Regions from separate parts of the Paenibacillus sp. PAMC21692 genome, predicted to be linked through region 3. Evidence: riboswitches for the same ligand, from Rfam matches in the RefSeq annotation. Region 3 holds a riboswitch; each other region holds the start of a gene.

Region 1 (7,217 bases), 520 kb from region 3:
CGGCGGGGATTCCACTGCTTTTCCCCTTCAGGACTTAATTACTTACGTGTGGCTCCAACAAATTTTTCTTTCCTTAATTATGTTGTGGATCAGGGATAACGAAATATTCGCCATGGTTACGAGCGGCAATATCGCTTACGAGTTATGCAGGCCGATGGGGCTGTACCCGTTCTGGTTTTCCAAGCTGCTTGCCCAGCGGGTGGCGGGCGCCGTGCTTCGCTGCTTTCCCATTACGACGGTTGTGTTTCTGTTGCCGGAGCCTTATGGGCTAAGCGCTCCTCCAAGCTGGACGGCGCTGCTGCTGTTTGTCGTATCGCTGCTGCTTGGCTTGATTCTCGTCGTGGCGATTTCCATGCTGATTTACATCTCGGTATTCTGGACGATGTCGCCGACGGGATCCATGCTTATGATCTCGGTGGCGGGAGAGTTTCTGGCGGGCATGGTCATCCCAGTGCCGCTTATGCCGGAGTGGCTGCAGCGAATAACGTATGCGCTGCCGTTTCGCTGGACGACAGACTTCCCGTTCCGCGTCTATTCGGGACATATCCCGCAGCAGGAAGCGCTGATCGGCATCGGCGTACAGTTTGGTTGGATAGCGGCATTGGCTGCGTTCGGCATGTGGCTGATGCGCAAGGCGCTTCGCAACGTCGTTGTGCAAGGAGGGTGAGGAGAACGCGATGTCATTATATTTCCGTTATTTGAATATTCAACTCAAGTCGCAGCTGCAGTACAGAACCTCGTTCTTGCTGCTCAGCGTAGGCCAATTTTTTATCCCGTTTATGGTGTTCGGGGGGCTGTATTTCATGTTCGAGCGATTCGGGCAGTTGGAGGGCTGGAGTTTCTTCGAGGTGACGCTTTGCTTCGCGGTCATTCACTTGTCGTTTTCTCTTAGCGAATGCTTCGCAAGGGGATTCGACGCCTTCTCCAGCCTGGTCGCCAGCGGAGACTTCGACCGTTTGCTGGTAAGACCGCGCGGCACTGTCGTCCAGGTGCTGGGCTCGAAGTTCGAATTTACGCGTATCGGACGTTTGCTGCAGAGCACGATTGTGCTGATCTGGTCCATCGCGAATCTGCCTCAAGTATGGAGCTTTCCCAAAGCGATTACGCTGTTCTTTATGGTATTTAACGGCGTGATGATCTTCACGGGCATCTTTATCCTGGCGGCTACCTTCTGCTTCTGGACCATACAAGCGATTGAGATCGCGAACGTGTTCACCGACGGAGGCCGCGAGATGGCGCAATATCCGCTGACGATCTATGAGAAGTGGGTGACTCGGTTCTTTACGTTTATCGTCCCGTTCGGGTGCGTGACGTATTTGCCCCTTATGTATTTGCTGGACAAGGAGGAGGGGAACTGGGTAACAGGAATGCTGGTGCCTTTCGGAGGTCTGTTATTTCTGCTCCCATGCCTGCTGGTATGGAGGATCGGTGTCAGGCATTACCGCTCGACTGGTTCTTAACGGCAAGAAGTACAGACCAAGAGCCCGAACAACATCCGCCGTGGATGGTGCCCGGGCTCTTTTTCATTACGCGGCTCCATGAATTAAGGAGTCCGAAATTTCAACTTGCAGCGATCCCTAATCCAGCGACAGGTAGGCGACGGCGCGTTGTTGCAGCACGGATTCCTCGGCCTGGAAGGCAGTGACAGAACCGATGCCTGGCATCATGCCCATCTCCCGAATCTGCTCCATGCCTGTGATGAACATCTGACACACCCGCTTGTCGGATTCCCCTCTGCTCATAATAATCTCGGTCAAACGTTCGGTTACCGAACTAAGCGGGAAGCGGCCAATGAACGATTGAAGAAGCTCTCTCCAATGCTCCAGATCGAAGCTGGCGTCGTTCTCGCAGATGAATTGTTCGCTCCAGCCGATGCCAAGATCGCTGGTCAGCCTGAGACATACACGAAATCCGGTCGAGTCGACGGCGAGAGCGGGAATGACGAATAGTTCGATGCGGCTGATGTTGACATGCTGGGGCAGCTCGATGGGGAATGAAGAATTTTCCAGGAATAAAGACATGTTCATCTCTCCTTCTTCCGCTGACGAGGTTAGCTGTCGGATTCGGGTTAGAGAGAAAACCCTACCGGGGGCACAAATCCCCGGATTCACCCCCTGCGTGCGGTCCATGCAGCCATGCGACCGGTTCGCGTTGGTTCCCCCGTTTTCTCCCTGGAAGGAGAAATTAAGCGTTATTGTTTACATAATATTTTAGCGTTAAAATATCCATTTGTAAATGAGGAGTTATTCGGACAGGAGGAGCGGAAAAATCGCAAAAAGCGACATATTTTCTTTGCGTTCCCGCGGCTTATCAAGTATGATGGTAGATAAAAATGAACTCATGTTCAATTCAAAGGAGCAGTACGTATGCAATCGAAAACAAGTCACTGCAAAATCGTCGACTGTACTATTCGGGATGGCGGACTCGTCAACAACTGGGATTTCAGCATCGAGTTTGTCCAGCACCTTTATAATAGCCTTAACGAAGCCGGAGTCGATTATATGGAGATTGGCTACAAAAACTCTCCGAAGCTGCTCAAAGGCGCCGAGAACGCCGGTCCATGGCGTTTCCTTAACGACGACTTCCTGAAGAAGGTTATTCCAAACAAAGGCAATACGAAGCTGTCCGCGCTTGTTGACATCGGGCGCGTCGACGAAAACGATATCCTTCCCCGCAGCGAGAGCCTGCTGGACCTGATCCGCGTTGCCTGCTACATTCAAGACGTGGACAAGGCGCTTGAGCTGGTGAAGGTGTTCCACGACCGCGGCTACGAGACGACGCTTAACATTATGGCATTGTCCAACGTCATGGAGAACCAATTGATCGAAGCGTTCCAAGCGATTAACGAGAGCGTAGTTGATGTAGTCTACATCGTAGACTCTTACGGCAGCCTGAAGCCTGAAGACTTCACCTACCTGGTGGACAAATTCCAACAGTATCTTCCGAACAAACGTCTTGGCATTCACGCCCACAACAACTTGCAGCTGGCATTCGCCAATACGCTTCTTGCTGCTGGCAAAGGCGTAGAGCTTTTGGATGCTTCCGTATACGGCATGGGCCGCGCTGCGGGCAACTGCAACACGGAACTGCTCGTCTCCCAGCTTCAAAATACGCGCTACAACGTGCGTCCAGTGCTGGACATGATCGAGAAATACATGATTCCGCTTCGCGAGAAGGAAGAATGGGGTTACATTATTCCTTACATGATCACGGGCATTCTCGACGAGCATCCTCGTTCCGCGATGGCGCTTCGCGCTTCCGAGAACAAAGACAATGGCGTGGATTTCTACGATCAACTGACTACTCCGGAAATTTCCAAATAAGAGGAGTCAGACGCCACAACAAAAGCGCCGTTCTGGTATGCTGCTCAGCTTCCGGAACGGCGCTTTTTTGTTTTCAATATAGGAAACTCGTCATGGAATAGCATACAGAAGATGCGGTTATTCGTCTTCCGGCAAGGGGTCCTGCTGCGCCGTCTTAGACCGCGAATGCGACGCTGGCATGTCGAGGTCCGAACCATCACTCGTGTCGCCTTGGCTCAGCATTTCATTTACCGTACTCCACTCCTCTCTGCCCAGCAGTCTCGACGCTTCCTTGCGAAGATGATTCTGAAGCTTGACGAGCCTGTCGACTAGGGCGTTAATCTCGGCAGGAGTAAGTAGATCCTCCATCAGTGTTCGCAGATCGTCCGGCTTGAGAGCCAAGATGCGTTTCGCCAGCTCTCTGTCTACGAACTTGCTAAGGCCAGGGTATTCCTGGTGATTGGAATCCAGATCGCTCTGCGCGCCGAATGCCATATCGTTGTCGAGCCCCTTCACTCCAAGCACATTGCCGTCATCATCGCGTTCAATCATGAAGTTTCCGCCTTGGAGGTCAACTTGCATGGCGAGAGTATCGATTAACTGCAAGCGCGACATGGCCCGTTGGAAGACGGGGTCATCCACGTTAAACGATTCCTTGCGGCTCGCTTCGATATCATCGTTTAAAGGCTTCAGAAATTTATATCTTCCGCCGGATCCGCTAATTCCCGAGTTGTGTAATGCCATCTCCGCGCCGGCGATGACGCCTGCGTCTAGCAGTTTGTCCAATCGGGACATAGCTGCCAGGCGAGCGCCCGCCCGATCGATTTTGTTATCCATTGCCACGTTGCCGTTTTCATCGTCTGCCGAATCCTTTTTATTCTCGGACGCCATCTCGGACATCTCCTCATAGGATCGCAGCGCGAGTTTTGTTTCCTTGAACATCCCTTTTTTATCTGGCCCGATTTCGAAGAGCGCGATCGTATTGCTGCCGCCCGTGCCCGTAACTCCGTTTATATCTTCCGCAAGCCCCGGCAGGCCTTTGCTCGTGAGGAGTGCCCATAACGGGCGATCCTTCGCCGGATCCAGCTTGTATTCGGCCGCGGAAGAGCGAACGGCTCTTTTCTCTAGAGGCAAGGCTTTCTTAAATCTGCGGATATAGTCAGCCGTGGGGTCCTTGTCGTCTTTCTTATTGTGACTGCTGCAGGCATCGCTGACGTTCTCGACTTCGTTGTAGAGCGACATAATCACGTTGAGCTGATCGTCGATTTTCTCTGGCGTGTTCCCAACGACCTCTTGGTCTACGTAACGGTCGAAGAGCTCCAGCTTCTGCAGGAGAGCGCGATAATGCGTGTTGTTCTTCGAAAGCGTCTCGCCCATGCCAAACTTCTTGTCCGGCTGAATCGTGGCATGCTCCTTCGGTTCGCCAAGCTGCTTTTTCGCTTCGGAAGGGCGGGGCATGCGCTGGATGGGCGAATCGGCGTAAGTGGAGGAGCTTGAGCTCCGTTCGCCTGTATCCGCGGTTTGGCGCTGAACGAAATCCTGGAATTCTTCACTCTCGGACTCCGCTTGTTTTTGATGCTCCGGTTCTGGGGCATTCGCTGCCTTGGCTCCCATTCGATCGGCTTCTTGTTCGAGGGCAGGACTATCGTTAAGCGCGTGTCCGGTAGAGAGCTGGGCGGTAGGTGCGACGCGTCCTTCGCGCTGCTGGATAACGTGGGACAGCTCATGCCCGAGCAGCTGCTGACCGTCGCGGCTATCGGGTTTATACTGTCCCGGGGCGAAATGGATATCCGAACCTTGCGTATAAGCGAGCGCCCCGACTTGACTTGCTTGAGATCCGACATGGATGCGCACATTGGAGAAATCTGCTCCGAACGATTGTTCCATCTTGGCCTGCAAATCCTCGGGCATGCCTTTCCCCCCTCCGGAAGAGGAAGATGATGACGGCGATGCGGCATGCAGCTCCGTAGATTCGTCCTTCAGTCTCTGCAGAACCGCTTGATTGCCCGCAGATGCCTGGAGCCGAGCTAACTGGCCCGTCGGACTTCCATCCTTTCGGCGCTGAATGGCAGCCGAGTCCGGCTGGGACGAGCGCGGCAGCCTTGATGATAGTTTAGGCTCATGTCGCGTTAGAGCGCGTCGTCGTTCAGCAGATTCCTTCATGGATTCACCATCTTCCTGGAGAATAAGCGCAAGATTCGTTTTACTACGTTCATTTTAACTCTCGTAAACCGATTATATCCCATTGCCGCGGGAGCTGTCATACCCTTTTGCAAAATATGCCAAGCGCTCTGTCGATTCGGCCCTTGCATTCTCTCATTCCACTCCCACGTATTTGGCAATCCTGTGATATAATGCAGAAATATAGGTTATTATCGCACGGGTTGACGGACTGTGCCGAATGCGGGGGAACGCTGGAAATGAATGCTGCGGACGAGACGATTGGCGTCTATGGAGCGGTTGATCATATTAGGGACGAACTAATCTGGCTGGACGCTGGCCTGCGCGCGCTGCTTGATCTTGGAGGCAACGATCCGTTCGTGGATCCGCTTGCAGCCTTTAGAGGACTGGTCGTGAGCAGGGAAGAGCTGCTGGAAGAGGAATCTGCGGAGATGGCCGAGAGCAAAGCTCGGGCATGGCAGGATTATGCGGCATTTCGGAGGGAATCGGAGGAACAAACCTCCGAACGGGCACGGGACATACTCGGTCTGCCTTTATACGCTCTGGCATCGTCACTCCGGCTTACGGTATGGGAATATCGCTGCGTCGTGCTTTGCCTAGCCGTAGAGGTAGATCGCAACTATGAGAAGTGGTATGGCTACCTAAACGACGATGCAACTGCAAAAACGGCAACGGTTGATTTGGCCTTGAGGCTGTTGGGAGATTCGGAGGATGACAGGAAGCTGGGCAGAGTCCTGTTAGGAAGAGACGGCAAGCTCCGCCGCTGGCTGCTTCAGCCGCCAGGGGACGAATCCTCCGCTCAGGCGCTCAAGTCGCCGCTTCGGCTGGACGAACGTGTCGTAACCTTCCTGCTGGATACGGAGAAGCTCGACGGAAGGCTAGGCGAATGTGTGGAATCGCTCGATCCGGAGCAATACCCCGAGCTTGCCTGGGAGGGAGCCGGGGAAGTTGAAGACGTGCTTCGCCAGGTGATCGACAGCTGGCCGGCGGACAGTCTGCCCGTTGTCATGCTGTGGGGGGCGCGAGGCGGAGGCAAGCGGGCGCTGATGCACCGTCTTGCCGCCCGTCGGAGGCAGCGGCTGCTGGTCGTCTCGCTTGCTTCGCTGCCATCCGAACCTGAGAGACTTCGCACCGTCATGGATCACCTTATCCGCGAAGCGCTGATGACGGACTCCATTATCGCTTTCGAGGAAGAGAACGGCGGATGGAAGGAACGTTTGTCGCTGGGACAGCTGCGAGACTCACTGCGAGATTACGCAGATCATGCGGGCCGTCCGCTTGTCGCCTGGATCGCTCGCGATCGAAGCGCCGTCGGCGAATTGCCGTTGCCGGAAGGATCCGCCTTCTGGAGCTCGGAGCTGCCGCCGCCCGTTGCGCGGGTTCGCGCGGAGCTGTGGCAAAAGCAAGCGGCTGAGCTTGGAGAAGCTGCCAGCTCGCCGGGCGCTCCCGACTATGGGACTTTGGCCGTTGAGCTCGCGGATCGCTTTCATTTCACCCCGGGACAGATCGCGACGGCATGGCGGCAAGCGCTGGTACTTGCAGCCGGGCGGGGGGAAGCGCTGCCGAGCCGGGCCGATCTGGCCGCGGCGGCCAGAGGCCAGTTCCGACATCGGCTCGCGCAGCATGCCGTTGCCATCGAGCCGCGCCGAAGCTGGGAAGATCTCATCATTCCGGATGAATCGCTTGACCTCATTCGGGAGGCGTGCAAGCGTTATATGCTGAGAGAGCAGGTGC
Region 2 (7,217 bases), 1.8 Mb from region 3:
TCAAAAAGTCCGCTTTCCATTACGAAGTACTCCCTGAGGCCTACTCGACATCGAATATTGAATGCAGCAGAACCTAAGCATATGCTTTCGAAGTATGTTTCCTCCGGAAACATTGCGGTTGCTCACGTAGCTCTGCTACGCTCCGCTACTCAGTTTCTAGCTGCTTCAATCTTCTCGGTACTGAAAACCGAACTTTTTGAACACGTACTTAATTGTAATACGTTTCAAACCATAATTTTAAGGAGATGTGTGAACGATGGGTGTACGGCACGCGCGCGAATATGCGGTTATATTGAAGGAATTAACTCAAGCGGTGGGGGATATCGAGGGCAGCTACTCCTTCTTCGAGATGGAGCCGGAAGAGTGGGCGGCGCTGCCGACATCTGATCGGCATGAGGTTATGGAAGCGTTGGCGGACGACGTCTTCTTCGGACTTGGCGAAGAACCCGTCATCAAGGTTGGACAGGGTGAGATTGTGTACAACAACAAGCATCATATTATAGAAGTGATGCAAGGAGATAATGTCATTCACATTATTCGCCTCATCTAATCTTTACAACGTTACAGCTCTCCATTAGAATAAAAGCAAATCACAATGGCATGATAGCTAACATGTACATTACATTGGAGAGAGCGACATGACTGGTTCTCATTCGGCGGGCTCGTTGCCGCCAAGTCTTCGACTGGACGGGGAAACGTTAGCAGCCTACTATCAACCTATTATTGCGCTCGATACGAGAAGGATTGAAGGCTACGAGGTGCTCGGGAGAGCCGTTGGCGAAAAGGGCCCGAGGAGTCTGGGGCCCTTCTTCGGCGATGATGCTATCCCGATGGAGGATCATCTTCTTGTTGACCGGCTGCTGAGAGAGCAGGCGATAGCCAAGCATGCATGCCAAGAAAATCCCCCGCTGCTTTTTCTGAACCTTAAGCCAGCCTGGATTTACCGGCAAGGAGAGAATGGCGAGCTGTATACGTTGGATCTGATCGCCAAGCATCATGCCGATCCGGCTCGTATCGTGATCGAAATAACGGAGGAAAGTTTCCATGGCTCCATGGATGTGTTGCGGGAGGTGGTCGACCGTTATCGCGCGGCCGGCTGTCTGATCGCTATCGATGATGTCGGGAGCGGCTTTAGCAGCGCCGATCGTATCGCCCAGATTCAACCCAACCTGCTCAAGATCGATATGCATATCGTCAAACGAAGCGGGACGCACAATGGCTACTATGGGGTGCTTCGTTCGTTCTCCGAGCTTGCCGAGCAGATTGGCGCCTCTTTGCTGTTCGAGGGTGTGGAGACGAGAGAGGATCTGGAGCGCGCCATCCAATCCGGAGCCAGGTACGTACAAGGTTTCTTGTTCGCGCGGGCGGGAGCCGACTTTATCGGTCCGGCAAGCTTTGCCGCCGTCATCGAGAACGAGCTGGAACGCAATCTTAGGCAGCTCGCTCATACCGAGAGGTGGTGGCAGCAGCAGGCAGAACGTCTGGCGGAGCACCTGCAGGCGATTATGCTTGGAGCGGTACTGCCGGAGAAGGCCGACGACTGGCTGGAGTTGCTTATCCCGCATTTAAAATCCTCTTGCACCAAGGTATACCTATGCAACGAGGAAGGCATTCAGCTGTCCGCGAATTTCAGCAGGGGGGAAGACGGAGTCTGGAAGCGGGAAGAAGAGTACCGGTATGCGAATTGGAGTTGGAGGCCGTATTTTGTCCCGAACCTGGTTCAACTGGGTGAGAGCCGAAGGGCGATAGTATCCCGCTCGTATACGGATCTGGATTCCAGAGCATGGATTCGTTCGGTCTCGGTGCTCGTCCGTCCCGGTCTGATCCTGTTTGCAGACAGCAAGGATGAGGTTAGTCCGTGGGAAGCCTCTTCATGAGGTGGCCGTCAGATCTTGGAAGCTGCAAACACGCGCTTAACGAGGCGCTTCGTACACCATGCAGTGGAACCACTCAGGCTCCCCGCCGCTGAAAGACGGGCGAAGATAGGTGTCGGTAATGCTGAAGCCGGCTTTCTCATAGGCGCGGATGGCCCGGACATTCCACACAAGCACTTCGAGGTCGATCTCGTTGCCCGGACATCGACGAAGAGCTTCCGCTGCCATGAGACCGACAACCGAAGAGCCCAACCCTTGGCCGCACAGGTCGGGATACAGTCCGAGGCCAAGTCTGGTCACGCTGCCCATGGGGAAGAATTGGGCATAGCCAATCAACCTTTGCCGTTCGTCGAGAATGGCTCCATATTGCTCTGCTCGCAGGACGGGATCACCGAATTCGATTCCGTCCTGTTGCATTTGATCCCAGGACGGCCAGTTGAAGCGCTCGTATGGTTCTTCGTACCTCCACGTACATAGCTGTTCCGCGTGGGAGACTTCCAGTGGTCCGATAGTCAGCGCCGATAGATTTGGTTTATAATAACTAAGGTTAGGTTCATGCTCTGCAGAATTCATCATAATTTGATTATATCAGATAGGCGCCGCGGCGCGTGTATGTAGTAAGGAGAATCGGCAACGTGAAGAAGCTGCTATGGATCGGATGTTTATCTTATCTCGTTATTGGTATCGCCCACGTGGTGGGAGGCTCGGTATTAGAACAGTTGATTGCCTATTATGGCGTCTCTTACAAGGATGGCGGCCAGTGGATAATGAATCAATTTCTGGGGTTTATGGTCGGCGTTCTGCTAGCCCCTACTCTGACGGCGGGCATAGGGAAACGCGGCGCCGTATTGCTGGCCATGGGTTTGCTCACCCTTAGCGAAGCGGCGTACAGCTTGCTGCTGCCTTGGGGATGGATGCTCGCCATCGCTCCCATCGCGGGGGTCGGCTTCGGGATGACGGAGGCAATCGTAGGGGCGGTCATCATCGACCTGGTAAAGGGAAAGGCGTCGGCCATGAGCCGTCTCGAAACGTTCTTTGGAATCGGGGCGCTCATCATTCCGGTGACTGTGGCCTACCTTATTCAAGAGCACATCTGGCAGCTGTCATTCCCGATTCTGTCCGCCATGGCGGGGATTACCTTTGTTTTATGGTTGACGATGTCCTTCGGTGAGCTGGACAGTCAGCTTGGGCTGGCGGCAAGGCCGGCAACGTCAGGTGCAAGGGAACGTGCAGCTTCGAGCCATGCTGATGCCAAGGCGGAAACAAATGTGGGTGCCGACGGCGGGGGTTCGCCGGAAGACGCAACCATGTCCAAACCTTCGGGAGGAGTCTTGCTAGGATATTCGGGTCGACTGTTGCCTTTCCTGATTCTCTGCGCGCTGTTCTTCCTGATGTACGTGGGGATGGAGATGAGTTTCTCCAACTACCTTCCGTCCATACTCATCACCCGTACGGAGATGGGAGAAGCTGGCGCGGCTGCTTCGCTTAGCTTGTTCTGGGGAACGATCGTACTGGGCAGGCTGTTCGCGGGAGTGATTGCGGAGAAGGTCGGCTATGGAAGGTACCTGACGATTTCTACCCTGGGGGCCGCGATCGTATTCCTGCTAATGACGATTACGACCAGCTTGAACGGGATGCTGCTATTGATTGCGCTTGGCGGACTGTTTTTCTCCGGCGTGTTCGGCATCGCATTGGTGTACGCCAACAGCTTGCTGCCGGGTATGACGGAGCGGACGACAAGTCTAATGGTAGCGTTTGGAGGTATCGGCGGCGCCTTGTTTCCGAGAATGACGGGTTGGCTGATGGATCGCTTCGAAGTGGAATATACGATTTTTTATCTTGCCGTACTGGTTGTCATCATGTTCGTCCTGCTTGGAGTGATCCTTCATCAAGGTCGTAGATTGGCGGGTCATATGGAGCGTCTGAGGTCGTAAGCGGCGGATTCTACACTGAGAAAACCAAACGGCTGTCGCCAAGGCGAAACGGCTACGCCGTCCTTTGGCGGCGGGGCGCGTTTCGTTCCGAGAATTATAGAGAAAGTACGACGAAATCATATACTTTCCTATAATTCCAAAAAGAACAGCCTCCCCGTTGCCGGGGAGGCTGTTGCCTTGTCCATTATTTAGCTGCGACTGCGAACGTCTCGAATTGCTTGGCGTCCATGACGCTGCGCGCCGTTACAAAGCGGGACTTATAATAGGAGCTGTTAAGATCGTCGATGATAACGCCGCGGCTTGTAGAAGCGTGGGCAAATTTGCCGTCGCCTACGTAGATGCCTACGTGCGTGATTCCGCCGTTTACCTTGCCGCTTGTGTCGAAGAAGACAAGATCGCCTGGCTGCAGATCAGCCTTAGCGACTTTGGTTCCGACCGTAGCTTGGTCTACCGATCTACGAGGAAGATCAATGTCCATCTTCTTGAAGATGTAGCTGGTAAATCCGGAGCAGTCAAAACCCTTTGTGGTGGATCCGCCGTAAGAATAAGGCGAGCCGATCGTACCCTCGATAATGTTGTCCATCTCCGAGCTTGCGAAAGCGCTTCCTGCTTGGAAAGCTAGCAGAAGCACAAGCCCTAGTAATACAGAGCTAATCTTCTTCTTCAACTTGTGGTTCTCCTTCCGGTGCCGACGAGGTTAGCTGTGGGGTTCGGTTGAAGGTTCCCTATGACTTCTCAGGCGCTGTAGAACACCAGACGTCGAAGTCAATTCACCCAAAGTGGTTCCCCCGTTTCCCGATTGGGAATTAGGCAATGTCATCCAAAGTTATTTTCTAAGGATTATAATAATGGCAAAATGTAGATTCGTGTTGAATATGAGAAGATATTAATATTAGATTTATAAATAATCCGTTTCAAATTCAAAAACCATGGGTAGAAGGCGCTTCCAAAGCGTGTAATTTAGCTAAATTTTGTGTATCATAAGGAGATACAATGAATCGGCTGTCGTTATTGAAAGCGGCGAGGCGCGATAAGGCGAAGGGTGTTGTCCCGTGTCGGACAATCCTTTATAAGTTCGAGTTCAAAAAGTTCGGTTTTCAGCACATGAGCTTATGCTTCCGATGCTGCGTTTTTTCAAAAACGCTGTAGAAGATTGAATGAAAGTAGAAACTGAGGAGCGGAGCGTAGTGGAAGCTACGTGAGCACCTACAATGTTTCCGGAGGAAACATACTTCGAAAGCATATGCTTAGTTTTCGCTTGCATTCAAGATTCGATATCGAGTAGGCTTCATGGCATACTTCGTGATCAAAAGCGGACTTTTTGAACGTCCTCTATAAGCAACGTTAGAATCGACGTGAAGGCCTGGGGAATGCGAGACAGTCCCCGGATGGGCGCACGAGTGGAAAAGGGGTAGGTCGCTAGTGGAAAACACAATGGAGAACAAGTCGTCATCCTCCAATTTCATCAAAAATATTGTCGTGGAAGATTTAAAGAGTGGCCGCGTGCAAGAAGTCGTTACGCGCTTCCCGCCGGAGCCGAACGGCTATCTGCATATCGGACATGCGAAGTCGATCTGTCTGAACTTCGAGCTCGCGGATGAGTTCAAAGGAAAGACGAATCTGCGCTTCGATGATACGAATCCCGTCAAGGAGGACACGGAGTACGTTGAGGCCATCCAGGAGGACGTGCGCTGGCTGGGCTTCGATTGGGATGAGCTGCGGTTCGCTTCGGATTACTTCGAAGAGTTATATAATCGAGCGGTGCTTCTTATTAAGAAGGGGAAGGCCTACGTCTGCGATTTGACGGCGGACGAGATGCGCGAGATGAGAGGGACGCTTACGGAGCCGGGCAAGGAAAGTCCCGGCCGGAATCGCAGTGTGGAGGAAAATCTGGATCTGTTCGCCCGGATGCGCGCGGGAGAATTCAAGGATGGCGAGCGAGTCCTGCGGGCGAAGATCGACATGGGTTCGCCAAATATCACGATGCGCGATCCCGTTCTCTATCGGATCTCCCATTCGCATCATCATCGGACAGGCGACGCTTGGTGCATCTATCCCATGTACGATTACGCCCACCCGCTCAGCGACGCGATCGAAGGGATCTCCCACTCCGTTTGTACGCTGGAGTTCGAGGACCATCGTCCGCTATACGACTGGGCCATCGCGGAGTGCGAGATGGAGAGCACTCCCCGCCAGTACGAATTCGCTCGGCTCAACATCACCAACACGGTGATGAGCAAACGTTATTTGAAGCAGCTCGTAGACGAAGGCGTTGTAGACGGCTGGGACGACCCGAGGATGCCGACGATCAGTGGCATGCGCCGGCGCGGCTACACGCCGGAGGCGATTCGCGCATTCTGCCGCGAGATCGGCGTTGCCAAAAGCAACAGCGTCGTGGACGAGCGGAACCTGGAGCACTTCATCCGCGAGGACCTGAAGCTGAAGGCGCTTCGGACGATGGCGGTGCTGCGGCCGCTTAAGGTTGTCATCACCAACTATCCGGAAGGACAGACGGAGCTGCTGGAAGCGGAGAACAATGCGGAGAACGAAGAAATGGGCATCCGCCAAATTCCGTTTTCGCGCGAAATTTATATCGAACGCGACGACTTTATGGAGAATCCGCCGAGCAAGTATTTCCGCTTGTTCCCCGGCAACGAGGTGAGGCTGAAGCATGCTTACTTCATTACTTGCCAAGAGGCCGTGAAGGACGAGAACGGCGAAGTCGTAGAGCTTCGCTGCACGTACGATCCGAAGACGAAAAGCGGGAGCGGATTTAGCGAGCGCAAGGTGAAGGGGACGATCCATTGGGTTGAAGCGTCGCAGGCGGTACCGGCGGACTTCCGTTTATACGAGCCGCTTATTTTGGACGAGGCGTCGCAAGGCTCCGATAAGTCGTTCCTGGAACGCATCAATCCGAATTCGCTGCAAGTCGAGCAAGGTTACGTGGAGCCGAACATGAAGGACGCTGTCGGAGGCGACAAGTTCCAATTCTTCCGCCACGGCTACTTCAGCGTCGACTCCAAGGATTCGGGCGGCGGCAAGCTGGCCTTTAACCGAATCGTGTCGCTCAAGAGCTCGTTCGACCCGACCAAGGCTTAGGGAGCGGGAGGGCCTGAGATCGGTGAGAGTTGGAGGTCTAGGATCAGCGATGGCGCGGGGGCTAGAGATTAGCAGGAGCTCGAGGGCCAGAGATCAGCGAGCTGGAGTGCCAGAGGACAGCGAGAGTGCGGGTGCCAGGGAGGGGCGAGAGCTGTAGGCCTAGAGATCAGCGGAGTTGGAGGTCCAGGGATCAGCGAGGGCGCTGGGGTCAGGGAAAGGCGAGAGCGGGTCGACCTCGTCAGGTGCGTGCCGACTGGCGGGCGCGGACTCGCCCAGACTGATGAGTTCGCTCGATCTGGGGGATTAGCTC
Region 3 (7,217 bases):
GCCGCCTCGGCAAGCCCGTTGTCATGGTCGATCATTGGGACAAGGGCTTCCCATGCGACAGTATCTTCTCCGACAATCTGGCCGGCATAAACGAAATCATGTCGACGATGCTCGGCAAGGGTTATCGGGAGTACCAATTCGTCGGCAAAATCGCCGATGCCTATAGCTTCTATGAGCGTTGGCTCGGTTTTAACGCCGCTCTGATGGATGCCGGGCTTCCCCAGCATCAGATTCCGGCTTTGCTCCAGTACGAATACGAGGGCTGCGACGAGGCGCTTCGAGAAGCGTTTGCGACAAGACCGCTCCCTCAGGTTTTCGTCTGCGCCAACGATTATTACGCAAGCCTGTTAGCCAAGGCGGTAAAGAAACTTGATCCATCCAGCGAAGGCATCGTCTTTACCGGCTTCGACAACTCTTATCCCGGCGTAACGGTCGCAACGGTCAACGTCGAGGAAGAGATCCTTGGCATAAGAGCCGTGGACCAATTGCTTTGGCGTATCCACCATCCAACGGCAAGCTACGAGCGGAAGCTGATTCGTGGCCGACTCGTCGTCAACGAATAGGCGCATGTCAGCCAACAGAAAAACCCCCGGAAACGGGCAAGCTCGGCTTGCTCGATTCGGGGGTTCTTTTTGCGGGAAGGCAAAGCTATTTTTTCAGATGGTAAGGAACGGTCGTGACGATCACGTCCTTCTGATACAGAAGGCGGGTCCGGATATAGAAGCTGGTCTGGTTATGCAGGAAGTTATGCCAGCCTTTCTTCGGTATGAATTGGGGAATGATGACCGTCACCTGGTAATGATTTTCCTTGGCCTTGCGGTCCACGACGTCGATAAACTTCATGAGCGGCTGTATGATACTCCGGTACGGCGAATGCAAGGTGACGAGCCTGACGTCCGGATGCAGCTTGCTCCACTTTTCCCGGAACGCGGCTTCCTCCTCCCGCTCGAACGGCACGTATACGGCGATGATCTGGCTGGCGGCAAGCGATCTCGCGTAGCTCAGCGATTGCTCCACGACATGAGTGATCCCTGCCACTGGCAGAATCAGAACGTTGCCTTCGATAGCCTTCACCGGCTCGCCCGTGGATAGGCCAAGCTGCTCGCCCACCGCTCCGTAATGCCTGTTAATGCCGAGCAACAACCAGATCAGGACGGGCAGGAATACGAGCACGGGCCATACCTGCGGAAACTTCGTCAGGAAAAACATCATCGTTACCACTAAGCTGATCGCCGCGCCGACCGTGTTAATCGCGAGCTTGATCCCCCAGCCGGCCGGCTTCTCGCGAAGCCATTTGCGCATCATGCCGGATTGCGACAGCGTAAACGGGATGAATACGCCGACCGCGTAGAGCGGAATCAACTGTTCCGTATGTCCGCCAAAAAGCACGATGAGCAGGATGGAACAAATGCCAAGCATGATGATGCCGTTGGAATAACCAAGCCGGTCGCCCCTCGCCGTAAACATTCTGGGGATAAACTTATCTTTGGCCAGATTGACCGCGAGCATGGGAAAAGCGGAATAGCCCGTATTGGCCGCCAGAATGAGGATAAGCGCCGTCGTTCCCTGAATGGCATAATACATGAAGTTTCGCCCGAAAGCATCCTCCGCGATCTGCGAGACGACCGTTGCCTCCGCAGTCGGCGCGATTCCGTACTCGTAGGCCATCACAACGATGCCCGAGAATAGCACCGCGAGCAAAATCCCCATCGCGGCAAGCGTTCTGGATGCATTGACCGGCGCGGGTTTCCTGAAGTTCGGGATCGCGTTGGAGATCGCTTCGACCCCAGTCAGCGCGGAGCTGCCGGAAGCGAATGCCTTCAGCAGCAGGAAAAGTCCGATGCCTGCCACCGGCGTCCCTACGGGCGTATGCAATTCCTGCGGAATCGCTCCCGTTGCCATGTCGTACAATCCTTTTCCAATTAGAACGAACAATGCAAGAACGAACAAATATACGGGATAAGCCAGGACGGACGCCGACTCCGTTACGCCCCGCAGGTTAAGCAGCGTAAGCAGAATGACGAATACGACGGCTATGGGCACCGTATACGCATGCAAGCTCGGGAATGCGGAGGTGATGGCATCGGTTCCGGCCGAGACGCTAACCGCTACCGTTAAAATATAGTCGACCAACAAGGAGGCGCCGGCGATAAGGCCGGGGTACTTGCCCAGATTTTCTTTCGAGACGACATAAGCGCCGCCCCCTTGCGGATAGGCGTATATAATTTGCCGATATGACAGAATAAGCGCCGTCAGCAGCAGCAGGACGCCGATTCCGATCGGAATGGAATACCAGAACGCGGCCATGCCGACGGTCATTAGCACAAGCAGAATTTGTTCGGGGCCGTATGCGACGGACGACAACGCGTCCGACGAGAGAATCGCCAGCGCTTTTGTTTTGTTCAACTTCTGCTCGCCAAGCTCCGTCGACTTCAGCGGTCTTCCGATCAACACTCGTTTAAGCGCGGATAACATTAGAACCACCGCCCGACTGGAGCCTTTTCATCGTTGATTTTTTCAATTTGTCCATCTCCCCTGTGCTTTGTTGGCTGGAAGGGAAGGTTTCTACTTCGTTTGCTGCGGCATTCCGGCGGGCCCATGCCGTTTTTAGCGCAGCAAAAAGCCGCAAGGCAGCACCTTGCGGCTTAACGAGCCGAAGTCATACCCATTCCAATAACGCTTACGAGGTTAGCTGACGGATTCGGGCCATTAGATAGCCCTACGGCGGTTGTTATGCCGATTCACCCCTGACGCTTGTCATTATCGATAAGCGCCGTTTGGTTCCCCCGCTCTTCTTCATTGTCCTCAAGAAGACTCAGCGAATTTATGATGTAGTGATCATAACTCGTTTATTGAAGGGTGTAAAACGACATTTCGGCTCAAAAATGGTTGTTTCAATTCAAAGATAGCCAATAAAACGCTCGCAGCAGTTGCTTCTTATTCATTTGATCCGTGGATATCGTTTTTTCTCGCCTTTATCCGAGATATCCTCGAAAATTCTAGATTAATTTTTTCGTTAAACGCAGCAGATAAAGAAAAAACGGTGCTCCCAGCAATGTCGTGACCGCGCCTGCAGGCAAGCTCGTCACACGATGCTCCATGCCCGGCAACGAGAAGGAAAGCGTCGCGCTCCCCGCGATCCAATCCGCGGCAATCAGCAGCGTTCCCGCCAACAATACGCTTGCGGGAAACAGATAGACGGGATGCCGGCCGACCAGCTTCGCCGCAATATGGGGACCAATCAAACCTGCGAAGCCGATGGCCCCTACCGCGGACACGGATACCGCCGTCAGCGCCGCGGCAAGAAGCAAGAGGAGCAGCCGGGTACGAAAAAGGGGCAAGCCGAGCCCGACCGCCGTCTCGTCGCCCAGTTGCAGCACCGCCGCCCTTCTTGCCATTAGCAGCGCGCAGGGAACAAGCGCCAGCGCCCATGGCCATATCATGTTCCAGTGCGCCCATACCCGTCCGTTAAGCGAACCGAACGACCACAGCAGGATGGATGCCAAGCCCTCCTGCTGTCTCAGCATAAGCAATGAGTTCGCCGCCTGCAGCACGGAAGCTGCCAAGACGCCGATCAACGCCAATCGCGGGCCGCTGCCGCCGGTTCTCCCATTGATCATGTAAAGCATGCCAATCGAGAGCAATGCGCCTCCCAATGCGACAATCGGCATCCGTCCGTTTATGGGAATCGCGGCCGACGAGAACTGCATCGTCAATATGACGGCCAACACCGCGCCTGCCGACACGCCGATCAAGCCCGGCTCCATGAGCGGATTCCGCATGACGACTTGAAGAATGGCTCCGGCAAGTCCTAGAAGACCTCCCGCCGTCATGGCGACAAGAGCCCGCGGCAGACGCAGATTCCAGACGATATGCCGGTACCCGTCCTGCCCGTTTCCTGACAGGGCGGCCATTATCTCTTCCAAGGACAGCGGCGTTCGGCCGAATGCAAGATGGAGAAGCACGAGCGCCGTCAGCATGGCAAGCAGGACACCGGTTACGATCCAAAATCTGCGGGAATGTCGGGCTGACCGTTCACCGATTCCGGGAATAGCCTTATTGTCCGCCATGGAATGCTCCTCCATTCCTTCTCGACAGAATCAACAGGAAGACCGTCCCGCCGACCAACGTCGTCCAAACGCCGACGGGCAGCTCCAACGGAGCGAACAGCAGCCGCCCCAGTTGATCCGCCAAGGCGAGCAAAACGGCTCCTATCAACGCCGAGACCGGCAATACGAGACGCGCGTCCTGCGAAAGTATGACGGCTCGCGCCAGGTGCGGAGCCAGTAAGGAAACATAGCCGATTGGACCGCACTCGGCGACCGTCGACGCTACTAACATCGCGCTGGCAAGCAGGATCACAATTCGTGATAGACCAGCGTTGATGCCAAGCCCCGAAGCCGATTCGTCGCCAAGCTGCAAGAGATTAACCCGCTTCGCAAGAACGAACGCAACGGGAAGCATGGCGGCGAACCAAGGCAGCACGCGAAGCACTTGCTCCCAGCCGCGGTTGGCAAGCGAACCCAGCAGATACGCATAAAGCAGATTCACATCGTTGCTGGCCCCCATGGCGATCAACACGATAAGCAGGCCGTTCAACATCGCCGTGACCGACATCCCGATCAACAGCATGCCCGCCGCACCACGGGTGATCCTTGCGGCCATGATAACGACGGCGCCACCAGCCAGCCCTCCCGCCAAGGCATACAGCGGCTGCAGATGGTAGGGAACAGGCAGCCTCAGCACCAGAATCGCGGCCGCAGCAAGCGACGCCCCGGCGGACAAGCCCAGCAATTCCGGGCCTGCAAGCCGATTGTTCATCGCTCCTTGCATCAGCGTACCGGAGACAGCCAGCATGGCGCCTACCATGAGCCCCAGCACTATACGGGGCAGCCGAATTTCCGCTACGATCGTCCAGACCAAGTCATCTCCTTCTCCGAAAAGCAGCCCCGCCAGCTCTCCCCATGACGGCGAAGGGGTACCTCCCTTCAAGCCGACGGTGATTACCGCGGCAATCGCAAGGAAACCAAACAGCATTGCTGGCAGCAGTCTTCTTTGGGGACGCCTCTCTATAGGCTTCGGGATCGCAACAGTCTCGCTTGGCATATTCGAGCCTCCTAGAATATTTCCGGATACAGGATGGCCAGCGCTTCGTCCATTAGAATGCCAAGCGAGCGGGTTCCCCGCCCGTCGCCCCAGATCGGCGAACGCACCTCATGCACTTGCCCATTCTGCACCGCCTTCAGCTTGCTCCAGAGCGGGGAAGCCGCGAGCTGCTCCGATACGGGCAGCGTGCCCGGGCTGTAAGAATAACTTTCGACGAAGATGACATCGGGATCCTCGACAAGCAATCGCTCCAGCGAATATGGCACGCTGCCCTCTCCGTAAGGATCGTCCTCCGCCTTTTCCACCTGCCAAGGATAGTTCGAGAACTCCTTCATGACGGATCCTCCAAGCCCGGTTGCCGTTACAACCGAGAAGTTGACGTCCGATCCGAAAATAATGAGCGCCTTCTTGTCCATTGGGCTTTTCTCCTTGGCCGTTTCCAGCTTCTCCATGAAACGCGCCTTCGCGGCGGCCGCTTCATCGGTTCTGCCCGTCAACTCGCCGATCTTTTCCAGGAATTCCAGTGAATCTTTATAGCTTTTGGGATTGGCGAGATAGAGCGGAGCTATACCGTCCAGCCCTTCCCTCAGCGTGTCGTGAACGCCTTTTAGGCCAATAACGAGCTCCGGCGCCGCCGTCACGAGATCCTCCAGGCTAGGCTCGAAAAAGCTTCCGCCGATCGACGGGAAGGACTCTCCCTTGCTTCCGTAAAACTCCGGCGAGCTCGCGATGACCCGAACACCGCTCTCCGCGATAGCGGCCGGCTCCATGCCCAGCTCGGCCAGCAAGTCAATACAGAGGGATACGATGCAAGCGACTTTTTCCACCGGCCCGTCGAACGTGAGCTTGGTTTCTGTATCGTCGGTGACTTCGATTGTCCCGGCCTCTGCTGGGGCTTCTTCCCCTTGATTCGACTCTGCATCGTCATGCTGAGACGATTTGGCCGGTTCCCCTGAGGGCGCTGCGGCGCTCTCCTTTCCATCGTTATTCCCTCCGCACGCCGTTGCCAGCAGGGCAAGGACGAGCAACATTATCAGCCAACCGTGTTTCCTCTTCATGATTCTTGGTCTCCTTTTGCGCTAATAACCGGTAGCCGATTGCGCTTCATTTAAGCGTAATTATTACGATGTTAGTTCGAAAAAAACGACTATATTAGCCGGTTATCAATTCGTAATAATTACTATTAATGAATGTTAACAAGAGACGGAAATGTTGTCAATTGCTTTTTCTCGGCTGCTTTCAGGCTAACAATACACTTATACTGCCCAGTTACCCCTCTCCGACAAACATTCGCATCACATGCCTGGATTAACATCCCCAATACTCAGAGATTCGTTCTAGAGCTAATTATCGACGATCCCCTTTGATGAATATCCCCACTACTCAGAAGATTCGTTCTAGAGCTAACTATCGACGATCCTCCTTTGATGAATATCCCCTCTATTCAGGACAAGTTACTACGCATTCTTGTCTGAACAGACGGGATATCGTTCAGAGGGGGGGGACGATCGCTTTATACCGAGTACCAGCAATGCTAAAAAAGATTTTCCTGAGTAGATGGGATATCGTTCAAAGGGATGCGTTTGGATGGTCAAAGCTGATCCGCGACCTACAGCACGAAACTCGACGAATAGCTCCGCCCTCGGGACGTACAACCGGCGGCCGGCTTCACCAGGAATAGCTTGTTGTAGAGCAGTCCTCGGAGATCACGTACTGATAGAGAAAGTATGGGAAAATGATGTTTTCCTATAAGTGAACATTCCTATACGTGAACAAAATCACCCTTACTGGCAATTTCGATCGCTCCGTTGTGCAAGGTTGTCCTTCTAACGGACACACCCGCCCCTATTTACCCCATCAGAGTAGCTTTTTGCTTTGTTTCGGCCATATAACGATGCTCTTGTCCGTTAGAATTTGATCCATGTGTAAAATGGGCTATTAGTGTCGCAGGAGTCCGTTAGATTCTCAACCGGTCAAAAGCAACCCTGATCCGTCGGTAGCCCGGGAACGAGCCAAAGCTTGCTTTCCGATTTCCCTTCCATTCACGAACTCCCGCGCACACATGCTGCCCGCGAATAACCGCCTTCGGAAAGCCTAAAACCTCCTTGCTT

The links. Region 3 has a riboswitch for cyclic di-AMP ahead of H7F31_RS11475 (APC family permease). Riboswitches for the same ligand answer to the same signal wherever they lie in the genome.
Region 1: it holds a riboswitch for cyclic di-AMP, as region 3 does, so the genes downstream of both, H7F31_RS13590 (hypothetical protein) here and H7F31_RS11475 (APC family permease) in region 3, are expected to answer to the same signal.
Region 2: it holds a riboswitch for cyclic di-AMP, as region 3 does, so the genes downstream of both, H7F31_RS04660 (C40 family peptidase) here and H7F31_RS11475 (APC family permease) in region 3, are expected to answer to the same signal.

Annotation. Positions count from the first base shown of each region.
Region 1 covers NZ_CP060293.1:3,451,174-3,458,390, forward strand. Annotated here, with positions in the region: gene H7F31_RS13580 (ABC transporter permease) at 1-667, shown strand, start outside; gene H7F31_RS13585 (ABC transporter permease) at 678-1,460, shown strand; gene H7F31_RS13590 (hypothetical protein) at 1,578-2,021, opposite strand; cyclic di-AMP (ydaO/yuaA leader) riboswitch at 2,025-2,201, opposite strand; gene H7F31_RS13595 (aldolase catalytic domain-containing protein) at 2,367-3,323, shown strand; gene H7F31_RS13600 (eCIS core domain-containing protein) at 3,441-5,465, opposite strand; gene H7F31_RS13605 (ATP-binding protein) at 5,723-7,217, shown strand, end outside.
Region 2 covers NZ_CP060293.1:1,151,152-1,158,368, forward strand. Annotated here, with positions in the region: gene H7F31_RS04640 (hypothetical protein) at 257-550, shown strand; gene H7F31_RS04645 (EAL domain-containing protein) at 639-1,877, shown strand; gene H7F31_RS04650 (GNAT family N-acetyltransferase) at 1,914-2,450, opposite strand; gene H7F31_RS04655 (MFS transporter) at 2,510-3,808, shown strand; gene H7F31_RS04660 (C40 family peptidase) at 3,993-4,475, opposite strand; cyclic di-AMP (ydaO/yuaA leader) riboswitch at 4,480-4,631, opposite strand; gene H7F31_RS04665 (glutamine--tRNA ligase/YqeY domain fusion protein) at 5,243-6,907, shown strand.
Region 3 covers NZ_CP060293.1:2,927,916-2,935,132, reverse strand. Annotated here, with positions in the region: gene H7F31_RS11480 (LacI family DNA-binding transcriptional regulator) at 1-563, shown strand, start outside; gene H7F31_RS11475 (APC family permease) at 649-2,475, opposite strand; cyclic di-AMP (ydaO/yuaA leader) riboswitch at 2,663-2,831, opposite strand; gene H7F31_RS11470 (FecCD family ABC transporter permease) at 3,000-4,070, opposite strand; gene H7F31_RS11465 (FecCD family ABC transporter permease) at 4,057-5,106, opposite strand; gene H7F31_RS11460 (ABC transporter substrate-binding protein) at 5,118-6,164, opposite strand.